Regions from separate parts of the Gilliamella sp. W8136 genome, predicted to be linked through region 2. Evidence: riboswitches for the same ligand, from Rfam matches in the RefSeq annotation. Region 2 holds a riboswitch; the other holds the start of a gene.
What was found. A riboswitch is a leader RNA that binds a small molecule or an ion and turns the genes downstream of it on or off. The one in region 2 is predicted to bind thiamine pyrophosphate.
Positions count from the first base shown of each region.

Region 1 (8,099 bases), on a different contig from region 2:
ACGGTTCAAACTGTAATAAACACTCATCCCAAGTATGAATATCGTTAACTAAGGTGCGCTCTACCCCTACAGATTTACGTTGCCTATCATTACAAACTTCACGTTCATCAATGCCTTGACATCGTTCATATAAGACTCGCCCAAATTTACCAAATTGATTAAGTAATTTACTCACATCATAATTAACGACATCCTGACAGGTGATTAGCCCTAATTCAGCTAATTTTTTCTCGGTCACTTTACCTACACCCGGAATTTTTTTAAGTGGTAATTGAGCGATAAAGCTTGTAACAGCATCGGGTGTAATCACATATTGCCCATTAGGTTTATTCATATCTGAAGCAATTTTGGCTAAAAATTTAAGTGGGGCAACGCCTGCGGATGCGGTCAAATCAAGTTCTTTATATATCGCTTGGCGAATATCTTGAGCAATTAAAGTGGCTGAACCATGACAAAGCTTACAATCGGTCACATCTAAATAAGCTTCATCCAATGACAAGGTTTCAATTGCTTTAGTATAGCGCTGAAATATTTGATGAATTTGATTAGAAACTTCTTTATAAACAGCATGCCGACTTGGAATGACTTTAAGATTTGGGCACAATTTTAGAGCTTGTGACATCGACATCGCACTATGTACGCCATATTGACGAGCTAAATAATTTGCAGTAGCAACAACACCGCGTTTGCGAGGATCGCCCCCTACTGCTATCGGCAAATTACGATAACGGGGATTATCTCTCATTTCAACTGCGGCATAAAAACAATCCATATCAACATGAATAATTTTTCGCATAAATAACTGTTTCACTGCATTTAAAATATGACTGTATAAATATACAATAACATACCTTAAATGCTGGTGTAAACAGTCTAAAGAGTTACTTCGTTAATTTATCAAAATCAATTAAGCCATTTTTATCATAAGGATCACCAATCCAGCGTTTTCCCTCATAATAATTGGGGTTGACCAAACTTTTTTCTGGCACATATAAGTTATAATTGAGTCCAGCTAAATCAGACCAAGTATGGATTAAATCCTGAGTACTAAATTTTTGATTCACATAATCTTGATAGTGATTAGGGTGAGATGCGATCCAACTCGGTGATTGCCATAACATAAACGGTACAGTATACATGGTGCGGGTTGGCACCTTTTCATTACGCCCTAAAATATCATGTGGTGAAGTTTCGTAAACATCTTCGCCATGATCAGAAAAATATAACATAAAACCATTTGTATGACTGTTTTTAAATAGATTGAATAACGTGGTTGTCACAAAATCATTATAACTTATTGCATTATCATAAGAGTTATATTCATCCACGTTCTCATCATCAATTTTAAATGGGATATTTGCATTATCTTTAAATCTATCATGTTCCCCATCTTTTGGATAACGAAACTCATATTTCATATGTGTACCGAGCAGATGAATAATGATAAATTTCTTTTCTTCTGGTTCAGCAAGCACTTTCACAAAGGGTTCAAAGACCGATTCATCATATTGCCTTGAACTTTGATTACGATCGTTATTCATATAAAACTGTTCATCTGCTTGTTTAGAAAACATTGTCAACATCGTATTTCGTTTCGTCATCGTTTGTTGATTTGTTATCCAATAGGTTTTATACCCTGCCTGTTTCATTAAATGTATTAACGAAGGTTGAGTAAGGTAAAGGTCAGGATGTTGTTCATCTGCAAAAGTTAAGACTTGTTGCAAAACCTCTATGGTATAAGGTCTTGATGACACAACATCTTTAAACACTAAAAATTCAGGATTATCCTTTTTAAATTGCTCGATTTGTGGCGTTGTGTTACGTGGATATCCATAAATACTCATTCGATTACGAGTAGTTGATTCACCAATAATTAACACCAGTGTTCTGGGAGTATTACCATTGGCATCTTTTAAATTTTCAACGGGAGGTAAAGTATTCAAATGATGAATTATATCTTCCATATTCGAAAGTTGAGAGCGATAAGCGATATAACTATTAATCAGTTGCCAAGGTACAGTGGTTTCCATTCGACCTAATAGATGTGTTGTTGCTTTTTGCAAGGAGGAATTTTTGATTGTAACACTAATAACCAGTGGCATAATGGCATAAATGGCAATTAATAATGACGTAACCCATTTGGTTGTGTTTTTAACATAGACAGGTCTTACTTTTCGCCAAAGATAAATACCAATCAAACAATAAATAATCACTACAGCCATTAATTTCGAACTGAAATACTGTTGAATAAACTCATTTGATTCAGTCAAATTCGATTCAGCCATGACAAAAAATACACTTTGTGAAAATTCCTGACGATAAATTATAAAATAACTTATTGAAATCAGTGATAAACTTCCGACAATCAAACCATAGACAGTGGCAATTTTTCGAGTCTGATTTGGAAATATTAAAGCGGGGATCAACCAAATTAAACTATAGATGATTGAATCACGTAAACCTATCACATTGGCGTGTCCAGAAATGAAGATATAAAGTTGTAAACCACTTGAAAAAAAAGTAAAAAATAAAATAGTAAAGATAAGCGCTAACCAGCTAAATTTTTTGTTTTCTTGTATATTCGTCATGAAAATTTATTTGATATTATAGGTTATAGAAGTGTATAAATTACCCCTCCTACATTAATAAAACCTTAAGTGATAACAATTTTATATTTAGAAATAAATTAGCAAACAATCGTTTTAGCTTTTATTTATTGGCAAACCTAATAATTGAGCAATAACCTTATTTTCGGGTTCCTTAAGTTGATCAGGAGGATTATTAAATATGATCTTTCCATTATCAACAACTAAACAGCGTGAAAAGTTTTCTAAAGACTCATCTAGATAATGTGAAACCATAAGTAACGTTAAATCAAATTCATCACAGATATGATTAACCAGTGCTAGCATTTCAAACCGTAAAGCTTGGTCTAATGCCGAAAATGGTTCATCCAATAATAAAATAGGACGATGTTGAATTAAACAGCGTGCCAAAGCAACTCGTTGACGCTGTCCACCGGAAAGTTGATTGGGATAGCGATCATTAAAGCCCGATAAACCAACTTTAGCCAACATATCGGCAATATTTTGCTTCTCAAAAGTCGTTAGTTTTAATGACGGTTTAATGCCTAAAGCAATATTTTGCTCAACGGTTAAATGATCGAATAAGTTATTATTTTGAAACAGCATCGAAACTGGGCGCTTACCCGGTAAAGTTTGCGTCATATTCTGATTATTAAGAATGATTTGCCCTGAACTTGGAAAAATAAATCCTGCGATCAAGCTTAATAAGGTACTTTTACCCGCACCACTCGGTCCAACAATGACTACTTTTTCTTGGGTAGCAATTTGCATATTAAAATGCATTTTAAAATCATCATATTGATAATTAATTTGATTAAGTTCGATCATAATCCATCACAATTAATAAACTAAAAGATAAGATTAACAAAAATGCAGCCGTCACGGCGCTCTCTTGATAATGATAATGCGCTATTTGTTGATACAAATAATAAGGTAATGTGGTAACGGCTTGCCCGCCAAACAACGCAATAATACCAAAATCACCCATTGACAATAATGCCGAAAAGGCCAAGCTCAACGTAAGAAGTTTTTTTAATGATTTATATTCAATTAGATAAAAATGCCTAATACCTGCAATGTTTAAAGATTGACATAATTGCCAATATCGTGATGTAACATCAAACATTGGCACTTCAAGATTTTTTAAGATAAAAGGTAAGGCCATTAGACCATTGCAAAGCATCATTAAACCACAGACAAACACGGCATTATCAGCATACTGAAATAACAAAATAAACAATCCTGATGCAAGTACCATGCTTGGAATGGTTAATATCAATGACCCCACTAACATTAAACGATTGCTCCATTGTTGCTGATTGCCAATCAATAGACGGCTATTGGTCCAAAGTATTAATAAAGCAAGTAACATAGCCACCAAAGCTGAACCAAGGGCAATTATTAACGAATAGATAACAGCTTGCTGAAAAGCCCAATTTAACTGCGACCATTGAAAATAACCAATACCTTCAATCAATAACGTAATCATTGGCAAAAATATATACATTGCTCCCAAAATCACAATAACAGCACTAACTAAACCTATAGTCACAGTGTTGGGTAAACGATATTGGTAGCGAATATACTGTGCACTAAGATCGCGATAATGATTTGTTTTTCGCAGTATCCAAACAAAACTCATACAACAAATGAGCTGTATGATTGCTAACATAACAGCTTGCATAAAATCAAAATCGCGAATCGATTGGTAAATAGCAACTTCAATAGTGGTATACTTCGGCCCTCCTCCTAATGCCAACACTATAGCAAAGCTGGTAAAGCAAAGCATAAAAATCAGTCCTGACATGGGTAAAAGCTGCCGACGCAATAATGGCCATTCTACTAATTTAAAATAAGTAAAATGAGAAAAATTAAGCTGAGCAGCCAGTTGTTTTTGCTCAACAGGAACACTCGTTAATGTTTGATAAAACAGACCGCTCGCATAAGGAAAATTCAAAAAAACATGAGCCAATAAAATCCCAACCAGTCCATAAATTGAAGTTGAAAAAGATAAGCCTAAATAAGCAAAACACGTAGCAAATAAACCTTGTTGACCATAAACAGATAATAGCCCGGTTACAACAACTAATGTTGGTAATATAAAGGTAACGGGCATGATTCGTATCAGAAAGCTTTTTCCCCAAAAATCGATAATGGACAACGCTTTAGCCATAACAACGGCCAAAAATACCGACAAAAACGTCGATAATATCGCTTGCATGAAAGTGATCCAAATAATGTGAAATAAATAATTATCAATATAGAGCGTTAAATTATCGGACTTTATGGCTGTATAACAAAGCGCAAACAATGCAGTGCCTAAAACTGCTATTATCAAATTAGCAGCGCTGATACCTGGCAGTAACGTTTTAAAATTTAACATTGCTTTTTATTATAAAATTAACAATCTTTTTTATTACTGACTAATGGCTGATTGCCATTCTCGTATCCAAGCTTTTTGATTATCAACCACTTTCTCTGCATCAAATTCAAGCGCTTTACTGACTTTATTAATCTGATCAAACGCAGGGGGTAATGGCGTATTTATAATAGGATACATAACATTTTTTTCAGCAAATTGCCGTTGTACCTCGGGTGTTAATAGATATTTTAAAAAGCGACGTGCTAATTGTGGTTGTTGACTATATTTGGTGATACCTGCTATTTCAACTTGACGATAATGCCCCTCATCAAAAATAGCGGCATTATAACGATAATCTTGATCATTAATTATATGTGCAACTGGCGATGTGCTATAACTCAGTACCAAATCAGCTTCACCTTTTAAGAACATACCGTATGCTTCACTCCACCCTTTAGTAACTGTAACAGTATTTTTAGCAATTTTTTGCCATGCCGATACCGCATCCTTACCGTAAATATTTTTTACCCAAAATAACAATCCTAATCCGGGAGTACTGGTTCTAGGATCTTGATAAATAATTTTCCAATTGGCTTTATTGTCAACTAACTCATGTAATGAGTGGGGAGGATTCTTTATTTTTTCTTTATTATAGATAAAAGCAAAATAACCGAAATCATACGGCATAAAATCCTCATTCCACCAATCAGTATTAAGATTGTTAGGTTTGGCTATTTGATGAGGTGCCATGATATTAGCCTGTTTAGCTTGTCCTAAAAGATTATTGTCTAAACCTAAAATAACATCAGCATTGGTTTTATTACCCTCAAGGCGAAGACGATTTAAAATCGACACACCATCGCCTAGCGTTACAATATCAAGTTGGCAATCACACTGCGCTTCAAAGCCCTGTTTAATTGCTTCACCTGGTCCCCACTCGGAAATAAAAGAGCTATAACTATAAACAGTTAAAATAGGTTTTTCATGAATTTTAGCATTAGCAGAAGTTGCTACAAAGAATACAGAAAATAAAAATGACAGTAAGAATTTATTACAAAACATTTTGCCTCCAAAAAAGCGAATAAAAGACAAAAGGTTTGAGCAGACACGATAACTCAAATCCCTCCGCTGGCATGACCCAGTTCAGGTTCGACGAGTTGCATTAGTAAACCTAACACTCTCAGCCCATAAGGCACCCCGTTGAGAACGATATTAGTTTAGTAGTTAGTTGGAAAATTGTAAATAAAGAAAGTGGTAAGTTATTTTTAAGGTATCATTTTCTGGTAAAAAATCATCAGAAAATCCATTATTTTTAGTTAAATTTAAATCATATCAAACATTAGTAACCAGTTGCTCCTCATTTAGGTATAAAAAACGGTGATGCTTAAAATAAAAATAGTGATTTTTGTAAAAAATATTCAGGAGTCTATACCGTTTCGTCTATTTTATTATTAAATTTATAATAGAATTTATGTGAATAAAATGACTTTTTATTACTGTTTTTGTTTACTTTCATTTTAAAGATAGTCATATTTTTTAATATCAATTAAGCTAATTTATTTTTACCAAATAACAAGCAACTTCAATCGTATTATTCAACGCTAATTGAACAAGTAAAAGTAAACTGGTAAAAATATTTCACAAAAAAAGATAAATTAATATCAATGAGTTATAGATTCCTGATTTTGCAAATAATCATTTGAAAGCAATGAAATATTATTCATTCTCATTAAGAATCTATCTAGCAAAAAATCCGAAATAACACACGGACAAGTTGGTTAATAAACCAGCCATCATGGCTGATTTATTAAAATTTTTTTATTTAATTGATCTAACCTGTTGTCTACGAGCTAAATCTTCTGTAATTAGTTTTAAGGCATCATATTCATTAAAGGTGGTGTTTAGTTCTTTATCAGTTTTTGTTGATAATTCTGATGTATTTAATTTAGCAATAATTTTATTTTGGTTATTTATTTCAACATCTGACTCTTTAATTCCAAACATTGATTCCAATACTTTTTTAAATTCAGAGCGCTGTTTAGATACTAAGTGATAAGCTATATGATCACTTCGATTCGTGCCTAGTGCACTATATTTTATCCATTCTTCTAGATCATTGTCACTTAGGTACCAAATCAACCCTTCTATAAGTAAAATAATAATACTAAACCAAAGTCCTAAACCTAAAAATAAAATCCTTTTAGCCAATATTTGGGTAGTATATTCACCAATAGCATAGAAAAGTAATGTTCTAGAGGCCTTATCCGTTATAATTTTTTCTAAAACTTTATTTCTTAAAGCACTAGTCAACCATTTTATATGATAAGTGGAAGAAGCCATCAATCCTAATATGGCGTTGGTAGAATGTCCCGTAGCAACAAGTAAATGCAACACTGCTAAACACACATTCCCTTTTTCTACTTCATCTTTAACTTTTGAAAGTCGCTGACACGCGACAAATACTCCTGTCGCGGCACCTAAAAATCCCGATAATACCTTTATACGCCCAGCTGCTACTGTTTTATCACCCGCTGTTACTTTAATAAATTGGTACAAAAGTTCAGTTGTTGCAGCCGACATACTCAGTGAACACGCTATCATTTCCGCTGACCAAAAACTATCGTCCTTTTGCCCCTTAGTTTGTTCTTTAATTTTAAGCCAATTAAATATTTCAAATATACCAATAATAAAAGCTAAACGGAGATCTTTAAAACCTTGACTTTTTTCTACTGCCTTATTATTAAGATTTGATAAATCGGTATCTTTTGTTTTATTTAATCTAGGTAAATTATTTCTGTGATTATAATTTAGAACATTTGAAATAATATCATTTTTCCTATTTTGACTTTTTATGTAATCACGTTTTTCTTTAAGTATCTCAACTCGTTCTCGAGTAGTTAAATTAACCACTTTACCATTATCCAAAGTTTTAGTTTTTGGTAATTTTCCTTTAAACCAAGATGATTTAATTACAGTTTTTCTTACTTCATTTTGTGCTTTTAGAACAACTTGTGTTCCTTTTTTATATAGGCCTAATACAGATGTATGAAATGCCAAACATAATGAAGCATTCATATAACTGATTAGCTTACTACTATTGATTGGATAAAACATTATATTACATAGACGAACAGCTAAATTATTAACTTTTA
Region 1 covers NZ_JACFQU010000003.1:3,968-12,066, reverse strand. The annotation lists gene dinB (DNA polymerase IV) at 1-796, opposite strand, end outside; gene cptA (phosphoethanolamine transferase CptA) at 882-2,588, opposite strand; gene thiQ (thiamine ABC transporter ATP-binding protein ThiQ) at 2,703-3,413, opposite strand; gene thiP (thiamine/thiamine pyrophosphate ABC transporter permease) at 3,400-4,968, opposite strand; gene thiB (thiamine ABC transporter substrate binding subunit) at 5,002-6,009, opposite strand; TPP riboswitch at 6,050-6,157, opposite strand; gene H3T96_RS02270 (T6SS effector BTH_I2691 family protein) at 6,766-8,099, opposite strand, start outside.
Region 1: it holds a riboswitch for thiamine pyrophosphate, as region 2 does, so the genes downstream of both, thiB (thiamine ABC transporter substrate binding subunit) here and thiM (hydroxyethylthiazole kinase) in region 2, are expected to answer to the same signal.

Region 2 (8,099 bases):
GTTATCCATTTTGATGTAATGGATAATCATTTTGTACCCAATCTAACTATGGGTTCAATGTTTTGCAAAGCGTTACGTGACTATGGGATCACTGCACCCATTGATGTGCATTTAATGGTTTCACCGGTTGAAGAATTAATTACCTCTTTTGCTAAAGCGGGTGCTACTAATATTTCTATTCATCCAGAAGCGACCATCCATTTGGATCGCTCGATACAATTAATCAAAGATCATGGTTGCAGTGCTGGTATTGTGCTTAATCCAGCTACCCCTTTAGATTACTTAGATTATATTATTGATAAAATTGATATTATTTTATTAATGAGCGTTAACCCTGGTTTTGGTGGACAGTCTTTTATTCCATCTACCTTAAAAAAATTACAACAAACCAGAAAACGCATTATTGATTCAGGACGAGATATTCGTTTAGAAGTCGATGGTGGCGTAAAAGTTGACAACATTGCCGAAATTGCCAAAGCTGGGGCCGATATGTTTGTTGCGGGCTCGGCTATTTTTGGTGAACCCGATTACAAAGCAGTAATTGACGCTATGCGCCAACAGTTAGCAGGAGTAACACATGCATAAATTACAAGATATTCAAGCAATCGCCTTTGATTTAGATGGTACACTCGTTGATAGTGTGCCAGGACTTGCACTTGCTGCACAAAACATGCTTGCAGATTTAAAACTACCCACAATAACAAACGAACAAGTAAAAAACTTTGTTGGCAATGGCATTGATGTAATGTTAGAGCGCATTTTTAAAGCGATCAATGTTGTTCCATCAACTGAACAACTTTCCCAAGCTAAAACCCTGTTTAATCAACATTATGACAAAGTGATGGATGCTGAAACTAAGCTGTTTCCGCATGTGAAAGAAACCTTAAAAACGCTGCATGAGAATCAATATCCACTGGCACTGGTAACCAATAAGCCCGCTCAATTTTTGCCTGCCCTATTATCGTCGCTTGGCATAAAAGAGTACTTTTCCCTAATGCTTGGTGGTGGTGATGTTATTAAATTAAAACCCCATCCTGCTCCGTTATACCAAGTCATGGCAACCTTTGGTTTATTTAGCGATCAATTATTGTTTGTAGGCGATTCTAAAAACGATATTACTGCCGCACAAAATGCCAAATGCCCGACGGTTGCACTAACTTATGGGTATAACTATGGCATCTCGATTGCAACGAGCAATCCCGATTTTTTATTGGATGATTTTAAAGATATATTAACCTTATTACCTCAGCCTAAAGCTGAAGCTAAGAAATAATAAGTAAAGATAAAAAATAACTAGATTAGGAATAAATTATGAGTAAACCGATTGTATTTAGTGGCGCTCAGCCATCAGGCGAACTAACACTTGGCAACTATTTAGGGGCTTTAAAAAACTGGGTAGCGTTGCAAAACGAATATGATTGCGTTTATTGTATCGTCAATCAGCACGCAATTACTGTACGTCAAGACCCACAAAAATTGCGTAAAGCGACCCTTGATACATTAGCCTTATATTTAGCATGTGGCATCGATCCGAAGCAAAGCACTATTTTTGTACAATCTCATGTACCCGCTCATGCTGAACTGGGTTGGGCATTAAACTGTTACACCTATTTTGGTGAACTCAGTCGAATGACACAGTTTAAGGACAAATCAGCTCGCCATGCTGAAAACATCAATGCAGGTCTATTTGATTATCCTGTTCTAATGGCTGCCGATATTTTATTATATCAAGCCAATTTAGTACCTGTTGGTGACGATCAAAAGCAACACCTTGAATTATCGCGTGATATTGCTATGCGTTTTAATGCGCTTTATGGCGATATCTTTACTGTACCAGAGCCTTTTATTGCTAAAGTTGGTGCACGGGTCATGTCATTACAAGATCCAACCAAAAAAATGTCTAAATCAGATGAAAACCGCAATAATGTGATTGGATTACTCGAAAATCCTAAAGACATTGAGAAGAAAATCAAACGAGCAATGACCGATTCTGACGAACCACCAGTCGTACGATATGATTTAAAAAATAAAGCTGGTGTATCTAACTTACTTGATATCTTAACAGGTATTACAGGTAAACCTATTGCTGAACTTGAAAAAGAGTTTGAAGGCAAAATGTACGGACACCTTAAAACTGAAGTGGCAACGCAAGTGATTGATATGTTAACAGCGTTACAAACTAAATATCACCAATATCGTGATGATGAAAGTTACTTACATTCAATCATGCAAGAAGGTGCAGAAAAAGCACGTTCAAAAGCCGAACCAACCTTGAAAAAGGTTTATGACGCAATTGGTTTTGTATAAACAATTTTAATAAACTGTTTTTAACAAAAATAAACCATTAACTGCTAAACCACAAACTGATAGTTATAACTTAAAATCGCTAACTATCACAAAAAAATAGTATAGATTGGCTTTAATCAACGAAGTTAGTGAATAACGATTAAAGCCATCTAAATATATGGGTTAGTTATGAAGATTATTATTCTTGGGGCTGGACAAACAGGCAGTGCTTTAGCTGAATACCTTGTTACCGAAAAACAAAACGATGTAACGGTGGTCGATGAAGATCATGATAAATTGCAATCTTTACAAGAGCGTTTTGATTTACAGGTCATTTGTGGCAAATCATCATATCCACAAGTATTAGAAAGTGCAGGTGCTGAATCGGCTGATATGCTGGTTGCCGTCACTAATTCGGACGAAGTGAATATGATGGCCTGTCAAATAGGTCACGTTATGTTCAATATTCCGCAAAAAGTCGCACGTATTCGTGCACCAGAATATAATGACGAAAAATATCCATTTTTCAATAAAGATTGCATTAATATCGACCATATTATTGCTCCAGAAAATCTAATTACTAATCACGTAAGTCAGTTAGTACAATATCCAGGCTCGTTACAGTTTGCCTCTTTTTACGATAACCGTGTATGTTTGGTTGCGGTGACGGCCTACTATGGTGGAGCCTTAGTCGGAAGCGAATTGTCTGAACTGAAAGAACATTTACCCCATGTTGAAGCCAGAGTGGTTGCAATATATCGAAAAAATCGCTTTATTCGCCCATTAGGCTCTACACTCATTGAAGCGGGTGATATGGTTTATTTCATCACCCCACCTAGCAATATCAAAGCAGTAACAAGTGAATTACAGCGGCTAGAAAAACCTTATAAACGCATCATAATTAGTGGTGGTGGTGGCATCGCGATTGCTTTAGCTAAACGTTTAGAGAATGACTATCAAGTTAAATTAATTGAACGTAACGCTGAACGTGCCGAATTAATTGCCGAACAACTGGTTAATACCACGGTTTTACATGGTGAATCGTCAGATCAAGAGCTGCTATCACAAGAACAAGTTGAACTCACAGATCTGTTTATTGCTGTAACAAGTGACGATGAATCTAACATTATGTCATCCATGTTAGCTAAAAGAATGGGCGCTAAAAAAGTGATTGTTTTAATCCAAAAGCAAGCCTACCTTGAACTAATTAATGATAGCGTTATAGATATTGCCATTTCACCACAACATGCCACTATTTCAGAGCTATTAAGCCATGTAAGACAATCGGCGGTTGTTAAAGTGGTCTCTTTAAGACAGGGCGAATCTGAAATTGTCGAGGTGATTGCACATGGAGATAAAGAGAGTTCCAAACTGGTGGGTAAAAATATCAACGGTTTAAAATTACCTTCTGGTGCTACCATTGGTGCGGTAGTGCGTGGTGAAGATGTGATTATCGTTAATACAGACTTAACCATCGAAAGTAACGATCATCTCATCATCTTCTTACCTGACCGACGTGACATAACCGATATAGAAAAATTATTACAATAACTTGTGTTAAATTATTAGTCAGTCCATAATAAAAGCTCTTTTGACTCGGGGTGTTTTTTGTTACCCACAAAAAACTGAGATTTTACCCGTTGAACCTGATCTGGATTATACCAGCGTAGGGAAGTCTAAGCCTTAAAAGTCCTCAATTGGCACACTCTTCCCTAAGCTAACTTTATAACTTGTTGTAAGGAAAGAATATGTCTGCCACTCAAGCCCTGCAAATAACCCAAGCAAGATCTTTTATCGATCATGTAAAACAACAACATCCATTAGTACACTGTATTACTAATGATGTGGTTCAAAATTTTACAGCGAATGTATTATTAGCAATTGGTGCATCACCAGCCATGGTCATTGCTAAGCAAGAAGTTGCCTCATTTGTGCAAATTGCCAATTGTTTACTAATCAATGTTGGCACCCTTGATAGCAATAGTGCAGAAAGCATGTTATTAGCGGCTGCCAGTGCTCAAAAAAATCACATACCATGGGTACTCGATCCGGTCGCAGTCGGACCAGCACTTGCTTATCGTACCGATATAGTCCATCAATTAATTGGTTATAAACCTACCGTTATTCGTGGTAATGCTTCAGAAATATTAGCTTTAAATGGTGATAACTCATCTGCCAAAGGTCCTGACGGTCAAGATTCTACTGAATCGGCCTTAAATGCAGCTAAACAGCTTGCCCAAAAACATCAAACCATCGTTAGCATTACCGGAGATATTGATTATATTACTGACGGTAAACAGACTTACAGCATCACAGGCGGGGATATAGCATTAACTAAAATTACTGGTACTGGTTGCTCATTATCAGCCATGGTTGCAGCTTTTATTGCTGGCTCATCTAATACCTTACTTGCTACAGCGTCAGCCTGTTTTATGATGAAAAAAGCTGGAGAGCTTGCCAACAAACAACAAGGGTTAGGCACGTACGCTGTATCGCTGATCGATCAGCTTTCACTATTTAACCCATCACAAGTATAAGGAAATCAGATGAATAAACTTCTCGACTTAAGTCTCTATTTAGTCCTAGATCCAATTTTATGTGGTGGTATTACTGGCATGGTAGAGACCACAAAAATCGCTGTTGCTAATGGGGTAACCGCCGTTCAATTAAGATCAGAACATGAATTTTCTGGTAAAAATTGGTATTACGCAGCATTAGCATTAAAAGAAGTGTTAAGCGATACCCGTGTTCCTTTATTTATTAACGATCATGTTGATATAGCCCTAGCAATTGATGCCGATGGTGTCCATATTGGGCAAAGCGATTTACCAGTCGATGTCACACGTAAATTAATTGGCAATGACAAATGGTTAGGATTTTCGGTCGCTAATCGCCAACAACTTAATGAAGTCCCATGGCAACTTGTCGATTATATTGGGATTGGTCCAATTTATCCTACCACCACTAAACAAGATGCCGCACCAGCAATGGGCATGCCACAATTAACTCAATTAGTTAAGCTAAAACAGCGCCCTGCTGTGGCAATAGGTGGCATTAATGCCAATAATGCTACCCCAATATTGCAAAGTGGTATTGAAGGCATTGCTGTCGTTTCGGCAATTTGCGGTCAAAAAGATATACAACAAGCCACACTATCGCTAATTGAAAAAATCCAACAAGCTCAAAAAAATAAGGGGTAATATTATGACAACCGTTGTTTTAACCATTGCCGGTTCTGATCCAAGTGGCGGTGCAGGTATCCAAGCAGATTTAAAAGCCTTTTCAGCTCTCGGAGCCTATGGAATGTCAGTAATCACCGCCCTTACCGCACAAAGTACCCAAGGCGTTGATAGCGTATTGGCAATTGATCCTACATTTGTGGCTAAACAATTTAATACCCTATATCACGATATAAAAATTGATAGCGTGAAAATGGGAATGCTAATGAATAAAGAGATCGTAACGACTGTTTATCATCTGCTGAACAATAACCCTATTGCTAACATTGTGCTTGATACGGTGATGATCGCTAAAGGGGGACATACGCTGTTAAAATCTGACTCTGTTAGCGCAATTCGTGAACAATTGATACCTTTAGCAACAGTAATAACACCCAATCTTCCCGAAGCGGCAACGTTACTCGATTGTGAAGAAGCAAAGAACGAAGATCAAATGCTACAGCAAGGTTATGAGTTATTGAAATTAGGTTGTAAAGCAGTTTTAATGAAAGGCGGGCATTTACCCAGTCCAGAGAGCCCGGATTATTTAATAACCCCAATGCAAACGATTAGAATGGTCTCACCGCGAATTCAAACTAAAAATACTCATGGCACCGGTTGCACATTATCAGCAGCAATTGCGGCACTGTTGCCTAAACATGGTTTAGAAGATGCCATACAGCAAGCGAAAGACTATTTGCAAGGTGCAATTACTCATGCAGATGAGTTAAACATTGGTCAAGGAATTGGTCCAACGCACCATTTTTATCAGTGGTGGTAGATTAAATTTTTTAATAAATACTGAAACTGGTGTGTCGAAAAAAGAGTTAATATGATTTTTAAACATAACGACACACCAACAGGACATAAATATCTAAAATTATCTCAATCCCAATTTCAATTAATCAATGGAATTACTTTTTTATTACTCAAAGATCAATAACCATCAAAAACATAGGAATTAAAATCACAATTACATCTAACATGAATCACAAATACGCTATCTTTAAAAAAAGTCCTTAAAGATACGGGTCATGATTCAAAAGGTTTTGCTCTCTCCTTTCATTCAAATATGATTTTTGTATTGAAAGATTTGTACATCAAATAGACTAATGCAGATTCTTTGCTTCACTCACACTACAGTGGAGCGATCCTTGTTTTGTATCTTTATCTTCTGAATAGAGCGCCCAGCAACTCTTCATTGAAAGATCAATCTTTTTGGTGATTGCAACTCCGCTCGCATATTGACAAACAACATAATAAGGAGCGGTATCTTTGACATGATTCACTTCCCATACTAATTTTTGTTGTTGACCATCAATTGTGCCTCTTGCAGGTACCAATGAAGCTTTGTTAGCGGGTTTATCATAAAAAAGTCCCAAATTAAAAAAAGATGAAGTGTAAGTTCTATCTTCCGAAATTTCCCATCCATCTGGCATTTCTTCAACTTTGACTTTGATTGTCATCTCTTTTGGACAATCAATCTGATATGCATTTACAGTAAAAACACTTGCCAAACAAGCGATGGTTATCATAGCGCTGTATAATCTTTTTCCTTTCATATTCTAGTTTCCTTTAAAAACTGTCTTTGCTATTAATAAATAGGAAAAACAATTAATATTAAAATAATTACGACAATTACATAAAAACATTGGATCGCTATAATTGCCCTTTTAATAAATTCGATTATTAATTATTCTAGTTTGATAATAAAGTTTAGACCTAATTATTTGTTTCGTTTGTTTCATTATTGGTACAGTTAAGTGAAACAATACTATTTTCTACTTTGCCATATTTATCCTCAGAATAAAAACTCTTGCAAATATTTACCGAACGATCAATTTTTTTTATCAATTGGATAAAACTTCCGTCATAACTACAATTGACATAAAATGGCACATCTTCAATAGGCGGACTTACCAGCCATGTAAGCTCAAACTGTTTACCCCAATTTTTACGACCGATTAAAGTTTCTTGAGGCTTTTGTTCTATCATTTTAACGGGTTTATTGTAAAAAACAGATAGGCTAGCAGGTTCATATAAAGCACTATCTTCACTCTCAATAACTTCCCAGCCATCAGGAAGGTTTTCGACAGATGTTTTAACTTTGAGTGCTTTAGGACATTCAATTTGATAAGCATTCACAGCAAAAACGGCAGCCAACCAAGCCATTGAAACGACAGTAATGCGTAAGATTTTTTTATTCATCTTATAAATCCTTTTAAAATCAATTATTGCTTAAATGATTATGCCAACACCGTAACAAAGATCAAGATGAATTAATCTTTTAAATAAAATAAGAAATTTTTCATAAAACAAATTTGTTAAAAAGTTTCAGGTAACGCATACGTTTCAGTAAAAACAGTGATATTTGTAAAAATTATTCAGGAGTCTATACCGTTTCGTTATCAATTTGGAGGGCAATTTTTTTACTATTACAAGATATTTTTTTAGCTATATTTATCAAATTATTCAAAATTATAAATGATATTTTCCGCTCTATCTTTCACTGAACATTTCTTCGGAAATCTACCTGCATTGGGGTTAATTGTCGTTGCAGTTGATCAAATAGGGCATTGGAATAATAAAACGCTT
Region 2 covers NZ_JACFQU010000004.1:186,947-195,045, forward strand. The annotation lists gene rpe (ribulose-phosphate 3-epimerase) at 1-585, shown strand, start outside; gene H3T96_RS03835 (phosphoglycolate phosphatase) at 578-1,273, shown strand; gene trpS (tryptophan--tRNA ligase) at 1,312-2,307, shown strand; gene trkA (Trk system potassium transporter TrkA) at 2,476-3,837, shown strand; TPP riboswitch at 3,874-3,976, shown strand; gene thiM (hydroxyethylthiazole kinase) at 4,035-4,823, shown strand; gene thiE (thiamine phosphate synthase) at 4,833-5,486, shown strand; gene thiD (bifunctional hydroxymethylpyrimidine kinase/phosphomethylpyrimidine kinase) at 5,491-6,285, shown strand; gene H3T96_RS03865 (STY0301 family protein) at 6,614-7,066, opposite strand; gene H3T96_RS03870 (STY0301 family protein) at 7,227-7,712, opposite strand; gene H3T96_RS03875 (MFS transporter) at 7,989-8,099, shown strand, end outside.